Regions from separate parts of the Planococcus sp. 11815 genome, predicted to be linked through region 2. Evidence: riboswitches for the same ligand, from Rfam matches in the RefSeq annotation. Region 2 holds a riboswitch; the other holds the start of a gene.

Region 1 (9,288 bases), 1.5 Mb from region 2:
AGACTACGCAAAAGTTTCGATCAACGATACCGGGGCCGGAATTACAGAGAAAGACCTGGAATTCGTCTTTGAGCGTTTCTATAAAGCCGATAAGGCAAGGACGCTCGGCAAAGGCGGCACAGGGCTCGGGCTCGCGATTGCCAGCAATATCATCAAAGCGCATTCGGGAGAAATCCGCGCCGAAAGCAAATTCGGCGAAGGCACTTCGTTCATCTTCACATTGCCGCTGAAGGCGATGTAACTTTTCTGCTGTCGTGACGACTAATCCAAGGAACGGGGGGAGTTGCGTGAATGACTCCGTGTTTCATCGGCTGTACGATCAATACCATCAGGATGTCTTTCAGTTTTTGGTGTATTTAGTGAAGGACCGGCATGTGGCAGAAGATCTGATGCATGAAGTTTATGTGAGGGTACTGCGCGCTTATGACCGGTTCCAAGGAAAGAGTTCGGAAAAGACCTGGCTCTTTTCGATCGCCAAAAATGTCGCCATCGACCATTTCCGCAAGACCGCAGTAAGGAAAAAGCATTCGATGGATTTCTTCGACTGGGAAACCCAACAATTGGTTTCAACTGAAAAAATACCGGAAGAAGTTTCATTGCTCAATGAAGACAAGATCCGCTTATACCAAATGCTCGATTTGTGTACAGGCGACCAGAAGCTGGTCATCATCATGCGTTATTTCCAAGATCTCTCCATTGCGGAAACTGCTGAAGTCCTGGAGTGGTCGGAAGGCAAAGTCAAAACGACACAGCACCGGGCAATCCGGTCCCTCCGCCAAAAATTACTAGAAGCAGAAGGGGGAGGAGAATATGCCGAATGACAAATGGGACGATGAAGAAATCGAAAGTTTGTTGCGGGATTTCCCCAAAATACAAGACAGGCGGCCCAAAGCCGAAGTGTATAAAAAGCTTTCCCATAAAGAACAAGCACCCAAACAGCCGAAGCGCTGGCTGCCGCTATTAGTTGCCATCGTCGCATTCCTGAGCATCTCGGTGCTCGTCGCCTCTTTGCTGCAGCAGAATGGAACCGACTCAAGCAGCGAGAGTGAAAGCAGTGAAGCGGAGTCGACGATGGCAACAGATGAGGCACCGACGGAACAAACAGAGCCAGCAGACGGGTCCACAAAAGAATCCGAAGGGGCAGCGAGTTTGGCCACGGATGGCCCGGAAGTGAAGCGGAGCGCAGTTTATGAGAGCGAACTGGAAGGTGCGCATGTGTTGCGCATCGGGCTTGCTTATCATGGCTATGTTGTGCCCATAAGTTTCGTCATTCCTGAACAGCTAGCCGATACGGCAGAGCCGAACGCTCTCGAACTATATGAAACATTCGCCGGTCAAATCGATGAATCCGGCTTGGGTTTTGATGAGTATCATCCATATGAAGGCGAGCTCCAGCAAAACGGTTCGACGATCAGCCATTTCTTGCCGGACGGCCATTCCTATGATCAAGGTTCGGCCTCCACTTTGCTGTATCTGAACAGTTTGGAGGAAACGTTCATGGGTCAGCAGGAAATTCGTGTATTGAATGAAGACGGGGAAGCAGCGCAATTATCCCATGTAGGGACAGCGGAACCACTCGTTCCGGGCGAGCAAGGGCAAAGCTTTTACTTGCTTGCTTCGTCAACAAGTGAATGGCATTTGGCTCCCGCTTACGGCATGTCGCCGGAAAATGTAGGAGATGCGCTGATGGCACTTCAGCAATCGCCGAATGAGGATTACCGATCGCCGGTTCCTAACGGGGTCAGTTACCGCGTTGAAGTGGATGGAATGAACGCCACATTGATATTCGAAGAGCCAATGGACTTGGAGGCGCTTGACGGAATGGAAGCGATGCAGATGATTGAAAGCATGGCGCTCACGGCTCAATCCTACGGCTCATCGTTGACGGTATCCAATACGGCACAAGTGGAATGGGCAAAATTCGATTTCTCCAAAGAACTTGAGCTGCCCGTTTCGCCCAACCGCATCGACTGGCCAGAAAAATAAAAAAAGACAGCAATGTAAGCAGTATGGTTTACATTGCTGTCTTTTTTTTATAAGATTAACTTGTATAAAAAAATATCGATTCATCTTCGGGGCAGGGTGTAATTCCCTACCGGCGGTAATTGGACATAATGGTCCATCAGCCCGCGAGCCGTAAAAAGCAGGATTTGGTGAGATTCCAAAGCCGACAGTATAGTCTGGATGGGAGAAGGTGAAGGTACGGACGCATGCCGTTTTTAATGGCGGGCCGTTTATTTCAGTGTGCCTAACTCTCCCTTAAGTGAACCTTGCTTAAGGGATTTTTTATGGCAGCATGCGATCCGAACCTTTCTTCTGGTGAATCACGACAAGGAGAGAGGAACATGAAGAACAAGAAATTGCAATCGATGATTGTCATCGGTATGCTGAGTAGCATCTCATTTGTGTTGATGCTATTCAATTTTCCGCTGCCGGCATTGCCAGCATTTTTGAAAGTGGATTTCAGTGACGTGCCTGCACTAATCGCGGCGATCACGATGGGGCCTGTCGCAGGCGTCTTGGTAGCATTCTTTAAGAACGTATTGGACTGGATTTTTTCAGGAAGCCCGACTGGCGTCCCTGTAGGGCATATGGCGAATTTCGCGACGAGCCTATTGTTCATTTTGCCGGTCTACGCCATTTACCGTAAAGTTTCCACAAAAAAAGGAATCGCATTCGGTTTGGTCATCGGGACATTCTCGATGGCAATCGGCATGAGCTTGCTGAATTATTTCGTCTTTTTGCCGATGTACACGTACTTCCTGAACATGCCAGAACAGACCGGAAACGCATTGTACACGACCATTGTCCTCGGGATCCTGCCGTTCAACTTGATCAAAGGCTTGGCGCTTACGACCGTCGTCTTATTGATCTTCGGCAGCATGCATACCTGGATTGAAAAACAACGTTCCTATTATTTATCATAAAAGAAGCGGCTGGAAGATGATTCTTCCGGCCGCTTTTTCTATTGACCAAAATTTGGTCAGTCTTCGTATTTAAGTGGATCCCCTTCAAATGGCTCGTCTGCAACTTTAATGGAATCGGTTGGGCATCCTTCAAATGCGTCTTCCATATCCTCCATCAGCTCATCTGGCACTTGTTCAGTCCCCGTGTTATCATCAAGAATAACGAAGGCGATGCCCTCATCATCATAATCGTAAATGTCTGGTGCCGCTGCTCCGCAAGCTCCGCATGCGATACACGTATCCTTATCAACAATGGTATATTTAGCCATTCCAGTTCCTCTCCTTTATCTCCGAACAAGTTCAGTTATACTATCGTGTTTATTCTATAGATATTTCATGATTTTTTCAACCCAAAACCGCCAGGAGGGTAATTCAGTGCGATTCGATGAAGTCGTTTTAGCGATTATGAAAGCGGTAGACGGTCAACGGACCGTATCTTCCCCTTATCATTTAATTAAAGGAAAGAAATCAGGGCAAACGATTCAGGATATCGGCTATTTCGGGTTGCATCCTTATTTTGCAGTGCTTCCAAAACTGGATAAGCAAGAGTATCTAGCGTCCATTGACAGGTTGCAGGCGCAGGGCTATTTGATCCCAGATGACAAGATCGTCCAGCTCCATCGCTCCGCATTCAATCTGGAAATTCCACCTACGCTTTTGAATGGCTGGAAGTACAGGGGCAATGAAAATCGGTTCTTTGCGCGCCTATCGTTGGTGGTCCAGACGATGTCCAATTTTATGCAAGGCCAAAAGCGCTTTGATCCAGTCGTCACCGATGAAACGGTGCAGGCGTGGGCCAAAGCTTATTTGAAACGCGTCGATTTTCGCTCACCCGCTGTTCAAGAAACTTTTAAAAACCAGCTCGAAACCAGCTTGGCTATGGCAAAAACAACCGAAACGCATAAAGATATCCTGGTGGAACGGTTGTCGGGCTATGGTGTCGGGGGGCTTACCTGGGATCAATTGGCCATGCAGCATGGCGTTTTGCCGATAGATGTAAAGATTGCGGCTGTTGAAGCCATGCATGCTTGGCTGGATGTGCTCGAAGGCATGGAATATCCATTGCTCGCGGGTATGCTTGAAGGCATCATTCAGCAATCTGCCTTGACAGAATCGGCGAAGCGGACGCAAAATCTGTCTGAACGCGGATTTTCACTCAAGCAGATTGCTGAGCTCCGGCAGCTGAAAACAAGTACGATCGAGGATCATTTCGTGGAGATGGCCATGAACGACCCAGCGTTCAGCTCCGCACCGTTTATGGACGAGCAGTTATTCGAGTCGATCCATCACATCAGCAAGGAGTTGAAGACGATGCGCCTGCGGGACATTAAAGAGCGATTGCCTGAAGCCAGCTATTTTCAGATCCGGTTGGCGCTGGCGATGAGAGGTGGCGTCACATGAATCTTGAAAAGCTATTATACGAAGCTTACGGCTACACGGAATTCCGCCCCGGTCAAAAACAAGTGATCGAACAAGTGCTGGCGGGGCGTGACGTTTTGGCGCTGCTGCCGACCGGAATGGGGAAATCGCTGTGTTATCAGCTTCCTGGCAAAGTCTTGCCTGGCGCCATTGTCATTGTTTCGCCGCTTTTATCGTTGATGCAAGACCAAGTCACCCAATTGAAGAAGATGGGGGAAAAATCGGTCATTGCCATCAATTCCTTCATGAAACCGGAAGATCGCGAAAGGGCGTGGAACACGCTCGGCAATTATAAATTCATCTTCGTGGCTCCCGAGATGCTTGTACAGCCGTATGTGCTCGGCAAATTGAAATCACTCGGCATCTCGCTGCTAGTCGCGGATGAAGCCCATTGCATTTCTCAGTGGGGCTTCGATTTTCGCCCGGATTATTTGCGCATTGCAGAGGTTCTGCCAAAGCTTGGCAATCCGCAAACCTTGGCGCTAACCGCAACGGCGACCGATAAAGTCACAGATGAAATCAAACGTTACTTAAAATTGAGTGACCCATTCGTCTATTCACATCCGATGGACCGAAAGAACATCAGCTACGACATTCGCAAATTCGACAATGATAGTGACAAATTGGAAGAACTATTGAATTTGGTGTCAACATATGCCGGACCTGGGATCATTTATGCCGGAACACGCCGGAAATCGCAGGAATTGGCGGAGCGTATCCTCGCACTCGGCATCCGTGCGGCATTTTACCATGGTGGAATGGAACAGCAGGACCGTATTTTTGTGCAACAGCAATTTGCCAATAAGGAGCTGGAGTGGGTATGTGCGACCAATGCGTTCGGCATGGGGGTACATATTCCTGATATCCGCCACGTCATCCATTTCCAATTACCGTCCTCTATAGAAGGATATGTCCAGGAAGTCGGGCGTGCTGGCCGGGATTCTTTGCCTTCACTTGCGACTTTATTGTATGCCGCCGGCGACGAGCGGCTAGTGGAGAGTTTGATCATGGATGATTTGCCCGAACGCCATGAAATCGAGCTGATCTATGAGCGCGGGGAAGAAGCGAAGCAATTGATTGAGCAGGGGATGATGAGGGAGACAGCGTATCGCATCATTTCCTATTGGCGTGAGCGTCTGCCCCTTGAAGGCACATTGAACCAGATCGAGCAATTGAAAAAAGAAAAACAACGGCAAGCGGCTTCCGTCCGCGGGCTGGTTCATTCAAGCGGCTGCATCCGGCAATACATCAGCATGAGCTTCGATCAAGAAAACCCTGCTATACCGCCTAATTGCTGTAGTTTTCATGGGATTGACCGCAGCCTGTTCAAAGGTAGTCGAAGCGAGCCGAAAGCATCGACACAAGGCTCTTGGAAAGAGCGTTTGAAGGTCCTTCTTCCTATATGAAAATCTCTATTTCTATTATTTACAAATAAGCCTTTTTTCGTCATAATAGATATATTAGTACAGATAGGGGTAGTCGTGAAATGGGAAACGATAATTATCATGAATCAATGGAAAAGAATCGCCAGGAATTGTCACAGGAACGCATGGCAGAATTGACGAGGCGCGCACGCCAAATGCCCAAGCCGAAAAGCAGGGGCTTATTATTGCCTTCTTTGTTTTTTATCTTTATCTTGATTCCGGTCACTTTGTTGATTTATGTTGCGTTTTACTATGAACCGGATGACACGCTAACTGCCAAAATAAACGAAAATGAAGTGAGCTTTGAACTGAACTCCCAGCCGCCTTCTGACAGCACGGTACTTGCTGCTGCAGACGACCAGGAGAAAGACGAAGAAGAAAAGAAAAACGCCAAAGCAAAAGAAGCACAAGAACAGAAAGAGCTAAAAGAAAAAGCACGTGAACGTGAAGAAAAGGCGGCTGCAGAAGCGAAAGAGAAAGAGCAGGCGGCCGCGGAACAGCAAGCAGAGAAAAAAGCCCAGGAAACGGCGCTGGCAGAACAAAAAGCGCGTGAGGAAGCTGAAGCGAAAGCAAAAGCCGAAGCCGAACAACGTGCGCAAGCTGAAGAAAAAGAAAAAGAGCAGCAACAAGAGCAGGAAGAGACACCGACTGCCGGCGGCAAGACGGTAACCGTCCAATCGAGTGAAACGCTTTACCGTATTGCCGTCAATAATTACGGTGCGAGCGGTGCAGCCGCCGCTGTTGAGAAGATCAAACAGGCGAATGGATTGGCATCTAACGATATCAGCCCCGGACAAACATTGATTTTGCCTTAAGGAGGGATTAAATGCCTCCTGTTAGGGAAAAGGTAGGAAGAATCTAAAAAGAGGTGAGCGAATGTTTGTCAAAAGTGCATTAGTGAAAAAAGAAAGATGTTTTACGGTAACACCGGAAGATACGATGGAAAAAGGGCTCAAGCTATTGGAGCAGCATTCCATTGATGCATTGCCTGTCGTCGATGGCGACCAATTCAAAGGGATCTTTACCTGGTATCATGCATACCGTGCGTTCTTCTATTCGGATGCCCAGAAAGACGAGTTTGTGCGTTCGACAAAAGTGAAAGATATCATGGTCAACCAAGATGTTTACTTGAATATCGACGATGTGTATGAAAAAGCCTTAGTCGAATTACGTGATTTCCCGATCATCGCTGTCGTCGACGAAGAGAAGTTTCTCGGAATCGTCACTCGCTTTGATGTTGTTAACCAATTGCAAAGTGCATTCGGCATGAAGCAATCAGGGGTTCGCATCACCGTTACATCGGTCGAATCAGAAGGCCGCATTGGCCGGCTAGGTGAAATCATTGAAAAACATAAAGAATCCGTCGTTTCACTGGTTACTTTCGATGAAACCGACAAAATGGTGCGCCGCATCGTTTTGAAAGTGAAGAAAAAGAACAATATCGACAAGTTCACGAAGGAACTGGAAAAATCCGGCTTCCGTATTCTAGATATCACTGAAGATTGAATAGCGGCTTGAACAGGAAAACATAAGCGCAGCTTATGTTTTTTTGTTGCTTCGGAAAGGATGTACATGATGAAGTGGATTTTACGTATTATATTAGCGGGCTTGGTTTTACTGGCATGGATGTTCCGCTCCGCCCATAGTGAGCATAAAGAGACCGCGGTCATCCGCTTGTTGGGAGACGCTGAGTTTTCTCCTTTTAAACTGCTGTTCATTTCCGACGTTCACCGGCGCGAGCTTCGGCCTGATATGTTCAACGATCAAGTCGATCTCGTTGTCATCGGTGGGGATTTTGTCGAACGGGAGGTTCCGGAACGACGCATCCGCGAAAACTTGCGGATTCTAACTGAACTTGCTCCGGTATATTATGTATTCGGAAACAACGACAGGGAAATCGGCGAAGAGCGATTAAGGGCGTTGCTCGAAGAACAAGACGCTACTATCCTTGATGATGAATCTGTTGAATTGTTCGGCAATGCTAAGCTTAAATTGACCGGGATCGATTATTTCGCTTTTCGGGAGCATAGTGTGGAAAATGCTTTCCGCACTGTCGAGAAAGGCGATTCCGTCATTTTCATCTCGCATACGCCTTTTGTCTTTAAGCACGTAAAACAACATTATCCAGTCAGCCTGTTGATTGCCGGTCATACACACGGCGGGCAAATTAGGCTGGGACCATATGGGATATTCGACCGGGGCTCTTTGACTGTGTCGGGAGGAATTACCGAACTCATCAGTAACGGGTTCGGCACGACGACTTTGCCGCTCCGGCTCGGCGCAAAAGCAGAATACCATGTGCTTGAAATTCACCCTTCACCAGGCAGGAAGCATTTGGCACAAAGCTCTTCAATCGGCTAAGATGGATATGGACATTATTACAGGAGTGGTTGAAATGGAACATGCAGATGTCATCATCATAGGAGGCGGGCCGTGTGGTTTATCGGCCGCCATCGAAATACAGAGAATGGGCCTGCACCCCGTCATTCTCGAAAAAGGGAATATTGTCAACGCCATCTATCATTACCCGACGCACCAGACGTTTTTCAGCAGCAGCGAAAAATTATCGATCGGGGATGTGCCCTTCATTACCGAAGACCGCAAGCCGAAGCGCAATCAAGCGCTCGTTTATTACCGGGAAGTGGTGAAGCGGCACGCGTTGGATGTGCGGGCGTACGAAACGGCCTTATCGATCGAACAATCGGACGGCTTTCTCGTGAAAACGACCCAAAATGATTACAAGGCGAAATATGTCGTAGTGGCAACAGGCTATTACGACCACCCGAACAAGCTAGAGGTGCCGGGTGCGGACTTGCCGAAAGTGATGCATTATTTCAAGGAAGGGCATCCATATTTCGACCGTGACGTGTTGGTGATCGGCGGCAAGAATTCGGCGGTAGATGCAGCGCTTGAGCTACATAAAGCTGGCAGCCGGGTGACGGTGTCTTATCACGGCACGAGCTATTCGAAAAGTGTCAAGCCGTGGATTTTGCCGGAGTTCGACGGGCTCGTGCGCCAAGGTGAAATTACCATGCTGTTCGATTCCATCGTCGACGAGATTCGTGAAGATGAAGTGGAACTGACCGTGAATGATACGAAAGAAACCTTTGCGAATGATTTTGTCTTCGCCATGATCGGCTATCATCCGGATCACCAATTCCTCCGTCAGATGGGAATCGACATCGATGTGGCAAGCGGCAGGCCATCCTTCAATGAGGAAACGATGGAAACCAATGTCGAGGATTTGTTTATCGCTGGTGTCATCGCGGCCGGTAACAACGCTAATGAAATCTTTATCGAGAATGGCCGTTTCCATGGCCAGCAAATCGCAGCGGCGATTGCGAAAAAACAAGCGCTTAAAAATTCAACAGACTAGATTATCCAAAAGAGGTGCATCATGAAAAAGAAAGTATCGTTAATTACGACAGGAGGAACCATTGCAAGTAAAGCCATTTCAGACGATGGCTTGCTGAAATCCG
Region 2 (9,288 bases):
CATCCGTTGTTTTTTCGTTTTCATGTATTGCGTATTGTCTTCAGTTGGCGGGATGACGAGCGCCAGCCGTTCTTCCACTTCGATGCCGTATTCGATAAGCGCAGCTGTCTTGGCTGGATTGTTAGTCAACAGCCGGACGCGCGACACGCCCAGGTCTTTCAGCATCAAAGCACACAATGTATAATCGCGCATTTCCGCAGGGAAGCCGAGCTGTTCATTAGCTTCGACCGTATCCAAGCCCTGTTCTTGCAGCTCATACGCTTTCAGCTTGTTCAACAAGCCGATGCCGCGCCCTTCCTGTCTCATATAGAGGACGATGCCCGCACCTGCCTGTTCGATCAATTCAAGCGATTTTGCAAGCTGCGCCCCGCAATCACAGCGGCGCGAGTGGAAAATATCACCGGTCAAACACTCTGAATGAATGCGCACAATCGGTGCTTCCACCGACTCGGGATTGCCTTTGACGATGGCGACATGCTCTTCTGTATCCAGGCGGTTGGAATAACCCACCATGCGGAATTCACCGAAGTCGGTCGGCATATGGACACTCGATTCCCGCTTGAGAATCGGGTCTTTCTCCGCGCGGTACGCATAGAGATCCTCGATGGTAATAAGTTTCAAATTGAATTCATCTGCCAGCTTTTCCAGTTCCGGCATGCGTGACATTGTGCCGTCAACATTCATGATTTCACAAATGACCGCTGCCGGTTCGCTGCCGCTAAGACGCGCCAAGTCGACTGACGCCTCTGTATGTCCTTGGCGCTGGAATACGCCGCCCGATTTTGCGACAAGCGGGAAGACGTGCCCCGGCCGTTTGAAATCCTGCGGCACAGCTTTTGTATTGAGCATCTGCAAAATGGTGTCCGACCGTTCAAAGGCGCTGATTCCCGTCTTGGCATCTTTATGGTCGATGCTGACGGTAAATGCCGTTTCGTGATGGTCAGTATTATGGCTGACCATTTGGTCGAGTTTCAGCCGTAATGCGATATCCGGCGAGACCGGCGTGCAGATAAGCCCCCTGCCATGCGTTGCCATGAAATTGATGTTTTCAGGCGTCGCATGTTCTGCGAGGCACACAAAATCCCCTTCGTTTTCCCTTGATTCGTCATCTACTAGAATAATGACTTTTCCTGCCTGCAAATCCTTTACTGCTTCTTCAATTGTATTTAGCATCGGTTTGCTCCTTTAAAATCCGTGGCGCCGCAAATAATCGGCGTTCATCGGTTGTTTTGGCGCATGCTCCATAAAACGCTGCACGTACTTTCCGAACATATCGGTCTCGAGATTGACCGAATCGCCTACTTTTTTGCTGCCCAAAGTTGTTTCTCCCGCCGTATGCGGGATGAGCGAAACGGTCAAATGATTTTCGCTGAGTTCGAAAATCGTTAAGCTGATGCCGTCAATTGCGACGGATCCTTTAACGATCGACTGCGCAAGCAATTCAGGAGGCGCCGCTATATCGATATACATGGCATTTTCCTGTGGGCGCTTGCGCAAGATCTTGCCGACCCCATCGATATGGCCCGCGACAAGATGCCCGCCGAAACGGCCATTCGCCGCCATGGCACGTTCCAGATTGACGGCACTGGATGTACTAAGTGAAGAAAGGGTCGTGCCGTGGAAGGTTTCCGGCATGACATCCACCGTGAAACGGCCGCTTGATAAGGAAGTCACGGTCAAACAGACCCCTTCGACTGAAATGCTGTCGCCGATTTTTGTTTCTTCTAAGACAACATTTGCACGGATCGTCATTTCCATGCTGGACGCGCCGCGCTTGATCCCCGCGAGTTGCCCCTTTTCTTCTATAATTCCTGTAAACATTTGTGTCACTCCTTTAAGGTGGAGATGATCTTCAGATCCGTTCCGAGGTGCTCCACCTTTTGTGTCTCCAAGCGAATGCCGTTTGACGCAGAACTGGTTTGCAGGTCGCCGAAGACGGAAACGGTTCCTTCGCCGCCGAGAATAATCGGTGCAATATACGTAGCAACTTCATCCACCAAACCGCTTTTCAAAAAAGCAGTATTGATTTTTTGCCCGCCTTCCACAAGGACAGACAACACCTTTTGCTCGGCCAGCAATTCCAGTGCAGCGGCGATTTCCACATCCGGCGTATCCAGTTGCAGAATTCGGACATGCTCAGGAAATGCGCAGCGGCTGTCGATATCGGCTCTTGATCCGACGATAATCCAAGTAGGGGCATCAGGTACTTGAATGACATGGCTCTCTAATGGGATGCGCAGCTGGCGATCCAAAATGACGCGGATCGGCTGCTTCGGGGAGTCAGCAAACCGATTGGTCAAACGGGGGTTGTCGAGTGCAATGGTCTGCGTGCCAACCAGGATGGCGTCGTGCAGCAAGCGCAGTTCGTGGACGTCGCGCTGCACTTCAGGCCCTGTAATTTTTTCAGAACGGCCGCCGTATACAGCGATTTTGCCGTCTAGCGTAATGGCGTGCTTCAATGTGACGAACGGCCGCTTTTTGCGGATAAAGGTGAAAAACATCCGGTTCAGCTCCGCAGCTTCCTGCTCGCAGACACCGGTCTCTACAATAACCCCGGCATTTTCAAGCTTTTGGATGCCTTGGCCCGAAACGAGCGGATTCGGGTCAAGCACAGCGACGACGACACGGCGGATGCCGGCTTTTATGATCGCGTCTGCGCAAGGCCCTGTCCGGCCATGATGGCTGCAAGGCTCCAGCGTCACATATATATCTGCGCCTCGTGCTTCATTGCCTGCCATATTCAGCGCATGAATTTCTGCATGCGCCTGTCCCGCTTTCAGATGCGCGCCCATGCCGATGATGCGGCCATCTTTGACGATCACCGACCCGACAAGAGGGTTGGGGGAAGTCTGCCCGGCAGCTGATCGCGCCAACTCCAGTGCGTGCTTCATGATTTGCTGATCGTCCACTTGATCACACCTTTCAGAACAAAATAAAAACCCATTGATTAGCCAATGGGTTAGAAGACAATAGGAAATAGAACTATAGAAAACTCTATAATTTCCGTGTTCTTCCTTCTCCCATCCAGACTTTAACTGTCGGCTTTGGACTTGCACCAAATCCTGCCCCGAAAGGCTCACGGGCTTCGGATTACTCCGTTACCGTCGATTGGGAATTTCACCCGACCCCGAAGGAATACTATTCAGTTGATCATCCACAGTATGCAAAAAAGGCCCCTTTCGTAAAAGAAAGGGGCCTTGAAAGTGCATATCAAAGAAGCCTTAGCGATTGCTAGTAGGCTGTTTGACGGTTCTTCTCCCATCCAGACTTTAACTGTCGGCTTTGGACTTGCACCAAATCCTGCCCCGAAAGGCTCACGGGCTTCGGATTGCTCCGTTACCGTCGATTGGGAATTTCACCCGACCCCGAAGAACGCTATAGATGATTATCTGTAAGTTTAGCGCAAGCTCCGGGGGCTGTCCAGAAAAGAATCTCAATTTTTGCGCGAAGCCAACTCAATCCCTAGAAAGAAACTCGGGTTTTTACTAGTTACCACATCGGCCCGCGCTCGTCTGTCAATTCGATAAAGAATGGGTAAATGCCCATGATCATTAAAAAGGAAACCAGGAATAAGGCGAGGGAAACGAACGGATCGATGCCGAAAGCGACCGAAATGAACATGATGAGCGGAGCGGCAAAAACGAACAAGCTGGTCTTTTTCCGCGATTCCATCGTCATGAATTGTTCTTGCCGGCAAGAGGGGCAAGTTAAGCTATCCCCGAGTGTGAACAATCGGCAGACGGTCTGCCCCCATGTCCATGTCGTTCCGCAATTTTGGCATTTCGGCATCGCCGTTCTCCCCTTTCCTTGTACTATCTATACTTACGTACATAAGTGGGATAAGTTCCCAAAACCGTCCCATTATTTCAGTTTTTTGGACATTCTTTCCTCCTACCTGCAAAAAAGCACTGCCCATTGTGAGCAGTGCCGAATTTTCCTTATAGGTATTCTTTTTCGATATCCTTCGTGCTGCGCTCCGTATCAATCGGGCGCACCATGCTTTCGATCTGTTCACGCTTCGGCTCTAAAAACGGCGGCAAAGAAAGCTTCTCCCCAAGCGTTTCATATGGCTCATCGCCCATGAAGCCCGGGCCATCCGTTGCCCATTCAAACAATAAACCAGGTGCGACCCGTGCATACAATGATTCGAAGAAGAAGCGATCGACGTATCCGGAAGTCGAGAAGCCGATTTCCTGCATATGGCCGATCCATTCATTCAACGCTTCGCGGTCCGCCACGCGGAAGGCGGCGTGATGCACCGTTCCGAAACCTTGCTGGCCGGACGGCAAGTCTGCATTATGCTCGACGATCACTTGTGCACCGTTTCCGCCTTCGCCCATCTCGAATAGATGAAACGGCCCTTCGTCAGCAATCTCACGCATATGCATCGCTTTTTCCAATACTTCCTTCAAGTAATCGAATTGCCCGATGCGGATATGGATCGGGCCAAGCCCAGTGATGGCAAATTCAAGCGGGACCGGACCCTGCTGCCACGGCGTGCCGGCCTGTACGCCCTCATTGTTCTCGTCCGATACGAGCATATACTGCTGGTCATCGAAGTCGGAAAACGACAAAGTTTTCACGCCGAATTGTTCGGTTATTGCATTGTGCTTTACTTCATATTTGTCAAAACGTTTTTCCCAATAGCTAAGCGCTTCGTCCGTCGGCACACGGAAAGCCGTCTTGTAAATTTCGTTCGTGCCATGAGAGCCTTTCGGGATTCCAGGAAAATCAAAGAAAGTCATATCCGTCCCGGCTGAGCCTTTATCGTCAGCGAAAAACAAGTGATAGGTTTGGATATCATCTTGGTTCACCGTTTTCTTAACCAATCTCATCCCCAATACATACGTGAAAAATTCATAATTCTTCTCGGCGCTGCTCGTAATCGCCGTTACATGGTGGATCCCTTTCAATTCGTTCATGCATACCGCTCCTTGTCTTTTACTATTCCATCTTTCGGTTCAATACTTTCTTGTGCTTCGTAGCCCACTTTTTTCAGTTTCTCGATCAACTCCGCTACTTCCTCTTGCTCAAGCCCGGCAAATACTTTATCCATCTGCCGTTCATGTTCAGGGAAAATGCGCTTCATCAATTCCTGGCCGTCGTCAGTCAAAAGGGCATAAGTCACGCGCCGGTCTTCTTTGCACGCTTCCCGTTCGACATAGCCTTTTTGCTCCAGCTTATCGACTACATAAGTGATGCTGCTGCTCGCAATCAACACTCTCTTGCCGATTGCCTGTATCGGTTGCCGGCCTTGGTGATAGAGCAGTTCGAGCACCGAGAATTCCGTCGCATTTAAGCCGTATCCCGCCACGTCGCGTTTAATGGCATCATGGACCGCATCCGCAGCGCGAATCAAAACCGTTACAGCTTTCAGGTTCTGGTTGGAGAACTCCATTTATATTTCACCTCTTTACTTCGAATTAAAATATCTTTAATTAAAAGTAATTATAACAAGCCGCCGCTGGTGGGTCAAGAGAACGGCTTCCAATTGCAGCCAATCAAAAAACTCCTATTCGCTATAAGCGAATAGGAGCGATCACAATTTATAATTTGAACGTGCCTGTGCTATAGGCCAATAATTCATCTTGATCACTGACAACGCGTCCTGTGAGGACCGCTGTACTGTTCGTCTGATGCAGCATTTCAGCGTGGAAAATGGCCGTTCCCTCCGCCAAGCTTTTGATGAAACGAACTTCCATTTGAATCGTCGAAACCGCATCGCTTCCGAGCGAGCGCGAGGCAAGCCCCATGACGATATCGATTCCCGACATGATCGCGCCGCCGTGCAGCATATTTTGCATATTGTCATTTTCAGGTTTTTTCTTCAAACGCATGGACGCCTTGCCATACTCTACCCGGTCGATTTCAAAACCGAGCATTTGGAAATAAGGGCCGTTCTCGAACTGCTCGATCAATTGCGTATATTCCTGTACTTTTTGCACGCGATCTCCCCCAGTTGATTATTCTTCCATTAGTATAGCATTCCTTTTTGAGGCAGTTGAATGGGCAGGACTTTCCCAAAAAGCAACGAATACTTAAGGACTACCTAAAAGGAGGTTTTTGGATGACACACGATTTTGATGTTCTTCCCGGCGCAGAGCCGTTCATTTCACAAGGCGGGAAAACAGGAATTCTCGTATCCCACGGCTTTACCGGCACGACTCAAAGCATGCGCCCGCTTGCTGAGGCTTTCGCGAACGAAGGATATAGCGTCTATGCCCCGCGCCTTAAAGGGCATGGGACGCATTATGAAGATATGGAAACCAGCACGTATCAGGACTGGATCGCTTCTGTCGAGGAGGCCTACGCTTGGCTGTCGGAGCGCTGTGATAAGATTTTCGTGGCTGGCTTGTCGATGGGCGGCACGCTCGCGCTTTATATGGCGGAAAACCATCCGGAGATCGTTGCCATTTCCTTGATCAACGCTGCCGTTGAAGTTCCGGACATGGAGGGCGTTAAGGAGTTGCAGGATGTGCGCTTTTTGGACGCCATCGGATCCGATATCAAAAAACCGGGAATCACTGAGCTTGCCTACGACAAAACACCGGTCGCTTCCGTTAAGGAGATCCTGCCCTTCATGGATTTGGTCCGTAAAAACCTTTCGGCCATCCATTGCCCCACACTGCTGTTCGTCTCGCCGGAAGACCATGTCGTTCCGCCGGTTAATTCAACATTCATTTTCGACCATATTTCATCTGAGGAAAAAGACCTTATCGAAATGCCGGACAGCTACCATGTCGCGACGCTTGATCACGACCAGCAGCGGATCATCGACGGCACGCTTGCCTTTTTCCGCAAATACGAATAAATTCTGCTCTATAAATAGAGTAAAGGACGGAAGGCTCTCACGCCTTCCGTCCTTTTATCATTTTTTCACTCTTGCCACGAGCAATCCATCGCCGACCGGCAGCAGGATCGACTCCAATTGTGGATGTCTTGAAGCCGTTCCGTTGAACTTCTTCATCGCTTCGGTGTGCTGGCGCTCTTTACCCGCATCTGCCACACTTCCCCCAGCCAGTACATTATCGGCGACAATCAATGCCCCGTTTTCTGCAAGTTCCAAGCAAGCGGCTAAATAGTTTTCGTAATTCTCCTTGTCAGCATCGATGAAAAAGAAATCGAATGTCCGCCCCTGGCCTTTCAATTGCGCCAAGCTGTCCAAGGCAGGGCCCGTCAGATAATCGACTTGGCTGCCGAATCCCGCTTTTGCCAGATGGGCATTTGCCAGTTCGGCATAGTCCTGTTCCAATTCCAGTGAAGTCAAATGGCCTTTTTCGCCAAAGCCCCGCGCCAGGCAAATCCCGCTATAGCCGCCGAGTGCGCCGATTTCCAATACCCGTTCCGCTTCCGTCATTGCCACGAGCATCGTCAGCAGTTTTCCGGACGCTGGCGATACCGAAATCGGCCGCATGCCGTTTGCGTTGATGGCGGCAAGCACCCCTTCCAGCACCTTGTCTTGCTCGACAAACACTTTATTGATATAAGAATTGATTTCCTCCATATCCTCATTCCTCCTTATGATTGAGAAAAGCCCCGGCGATGCCGGGGCTTTGATACTTAAAATGCAGATTCGATAGCGTTGACCATTTCGCTGACAGACTGCAGTCCGCCGCCGGACAGGTACCAATAATCCGGATCCAAGTAAATGATCTTATCGTTTTGATAAGCGTTCGTTTTCTGGACCAATTCATTCTCCAATGAATCTTTCGCACTTGCGTCATTGCCGACTGCTGCATTGCGGTCGACGACGAACATCATGTCCGGGTTCGTATCGAGGATGTATTCATACGTGATGCTTTGGCCATGCGTAGACGCTTCGATGCCTTCGTCCGCTTGTTTGACGCCAAACACGTCATGGATGATGCCGAAGCGTGATGCTGCTCCGTATGCGCTGACTTTTCCTTCATTGGCCAGAACGATCAAGCCTTTTTCATCAGAAGTCGCTGTTTTCTCTTTAATGCCTTCGATTTGCTCGTTGATAGCTGCAAGCTCTTCTTCAATTTCCGCTTCTTTGCCAAAAATTTCCCCGACCGTTTCCATGTTCGTTGTGAACGAGTTCATATAATCCGTTGTGTCTACGCCTAAGTGAATAGTCGGTGCGATGTCGCTGAACTCGTTATACATTTCCGCTTGGCGGCCGGAGATGATGATCAAGTCCGGATCCATGGCGTGGATCGCTTCAAAATCCGCTTCTTTCAATGTGCCGATGTTTTCGTATTTCTCAGTGTCTTCGTATTGCTCCAAATATGTAGGAATATTTCCTTGTGCAACACCTGCAACAGATTCTACTCCCAATTGATCGAGTGTATCCAGGATCCCGAAATCGAACACGACGACTTTCTCAGGGTTTTTCGGAACTTCCGTCTCGCCCAGTTCATGCGTCACTTTCACCGTTTCCGTTGTTTGTGCATCCGCCGTTTGGCTGTCTGTCGCCTCTTCTTCTGCCCCGCAAGCTGCGAGAACTGCAAACATCATCAATACCAAAATTGCTGTTATCCATTTCTTCATTTTTTCCGTCTCCTCTTCTATTGAAATTATTGGATGGTGGACATCCGTTGTGCATTATGTAATCTTTCGTCGGTGACTCTTGAAAAATCGCTCCCTTCAACGATCAGATGATACTGATAATCATTATCACTTAACCACATTTATTAGTATAGCAGAATAAAAAACACTTTCAAGAACTAAATGAGAATTATTTTCAATTGTTTTTTCATAAATGAAATAGCCGAGGCTCTGCTCCTGCTTCAGCTGTTCACAATAAAAAAAGACCCAGTACGAACTGCCTCAAGGCCGTTAGTTGTTCCTAACGGTTCCGGGCAGCCCGATATCGGGTCTTTTCTTCACTCAGTATTTTTGAACGTTTCTTGCAAAATGTAATAGGACTCTTTCAAGCGTTCCCGTGTTTGCGGCAATTCCCATGCTTCCCATGAATAAAGCTTGCTGCTGTCCAGTCCCATCGATTCCAGTTCTTTTCCGTCCGAATTCTCAAGAAGCGCTGCAGCTTTTATACCTTCCACAGTCATGCTTGCCGCTATGCCGTCTTTTTGCAAATCGCCCGTGAATTCCTTTTTCGCCGGGTCTTTCGCATTCAACAGCATCCACGGAATCCGGATTTCCAAAATCCCGTCCTCTTCTGAATAGTAATAGTCATTCAATGAATCGTATTGATCGTCTTTAGGATCGGCTATGCCAAAGCGCAGCTTCCCTGTCTCATAATACTCGAAAGGGTAGACTTCCCCCGTATCCGGGCGCGTGAATTCCTTGTTCAATGCCAGGCGCATC

Evidence for each region. A riboswitch is a leader RNA that binds a small molecule or an ion and turns the genes downstream of it on or off. The one in region 2 is predicted to bind FMN.
Region 1: another riboswitch for FMN. It lies ahead of M1Q06_RS09710 (ECF transporter S component); the one in region 2 lies ahead of ribD (bifunctional diaminohydroxyphosphoribosylaminopyrimidine deaminase/5-amino-6-(5-phosphoribosylamino)uracil reductase RibD).

What each region holds. Positions count from the first base shown of each region.
Region 1 is NZ_CP096991.1:1,891,687-1,900,974, reverse strand. Features, by position in the region: gene M1Q06_RS09725 (ATP-binding protein) at 1-241, shown strand, start outside; gene sigX (RNA polymerase sigma factor SigX) at 288-821, shown strand; gene M1Q06_RS09715 (hypothetical protein) at 811-1,986, shown strand; FMN riboswitch at 2,065-2,200, shown strand; gene M1Q06_RS09710 (ECF transporter S component) at 2,346-2,927, shown strand; gene M1Q06_RS09705 (ferredoxin) at 2,984-3,235, opposite strand; gene M1Q06_RS09700 (helix-turn-helix domain-containing protein) at 3,342-4,367, shown strand; gene M1Q06_RS09695 (RecQ family ATP-dependent DNA helicase) at 4,364-5,791, shown strand; gene M1Q06_RS09690 (LysM peptidoglycan-binding domain-containing protein) at 5,872-6,624, shown strand; gene M1Q06_RS09685 (CBS domain-containing protein) at 6,686-7,315, shown strand; gene M1Q06_RS09680 (metallophosphoesterase) at 7,385-8,170, shown strand; gene M1Q06_RS09675 (YpdA family putative bacillithiol disulfide reductase) at 8,205-9,185, shown strand; gene M1Q06_RS09670 (asparaginase) at 9,207-9,288, shown strand, end outside.
Region 2 is NZ_CP096991.1:425,977-435,264, reverse strand. Features, by position in the region: gene M1Q06_RS02320 (bifunctional 3,4-dihydroxy-2-butanone-4-phosphate synthase/GTP cyclohydrolase II) at 1-1,173, opposite strand, end outside; gene ribE (riboflavin synthase) at 1,186-1,821, opposite strand; gene ribD (bifunctional diaminohydroxyphosphoribosylaminopyrimidine deaminase/5-amino-6-(5-phosphoribosylamino)uracil reductase RibD) at 1,827-2,909, opposite strand; FMN riboswitch at 3,009-3,139, opposite strand; FMN riboswitch at 3,247-3,377, opposite strand; gene M1Q06_RS02305 (TIGR04104 family putative zinc finger protein) at 3,490-3,789, opposite strand; gene M1Q06_RS02300 (ring-cleaving dioxygenase) at 3,939-4,922, opposite strand; gene M1Q06_RS02295 (MarR family winged helix-turn-helix transcriptional regulator) at 4,919-5,398, opposite strand; gene M1Q06_RS02290 (PaaI family thioesterase) at 5,547-5,945, opposite strand; gene M1Q06_RS02285 (alpha/beta hydrolase) at 6,068-6,811, shown strand; gene M1Q06_RS02280 (O-methyltransferase) at 6,869-7,504, opposite strand; gene M1Q06_RS02275 (siderophore ABC transporter substrate-binding protein) at 7,561-8,511, opposite strand; gene M1Q06_RS02270 (hypothetical protein) at 8,847-9,288, opposite strand, start outside.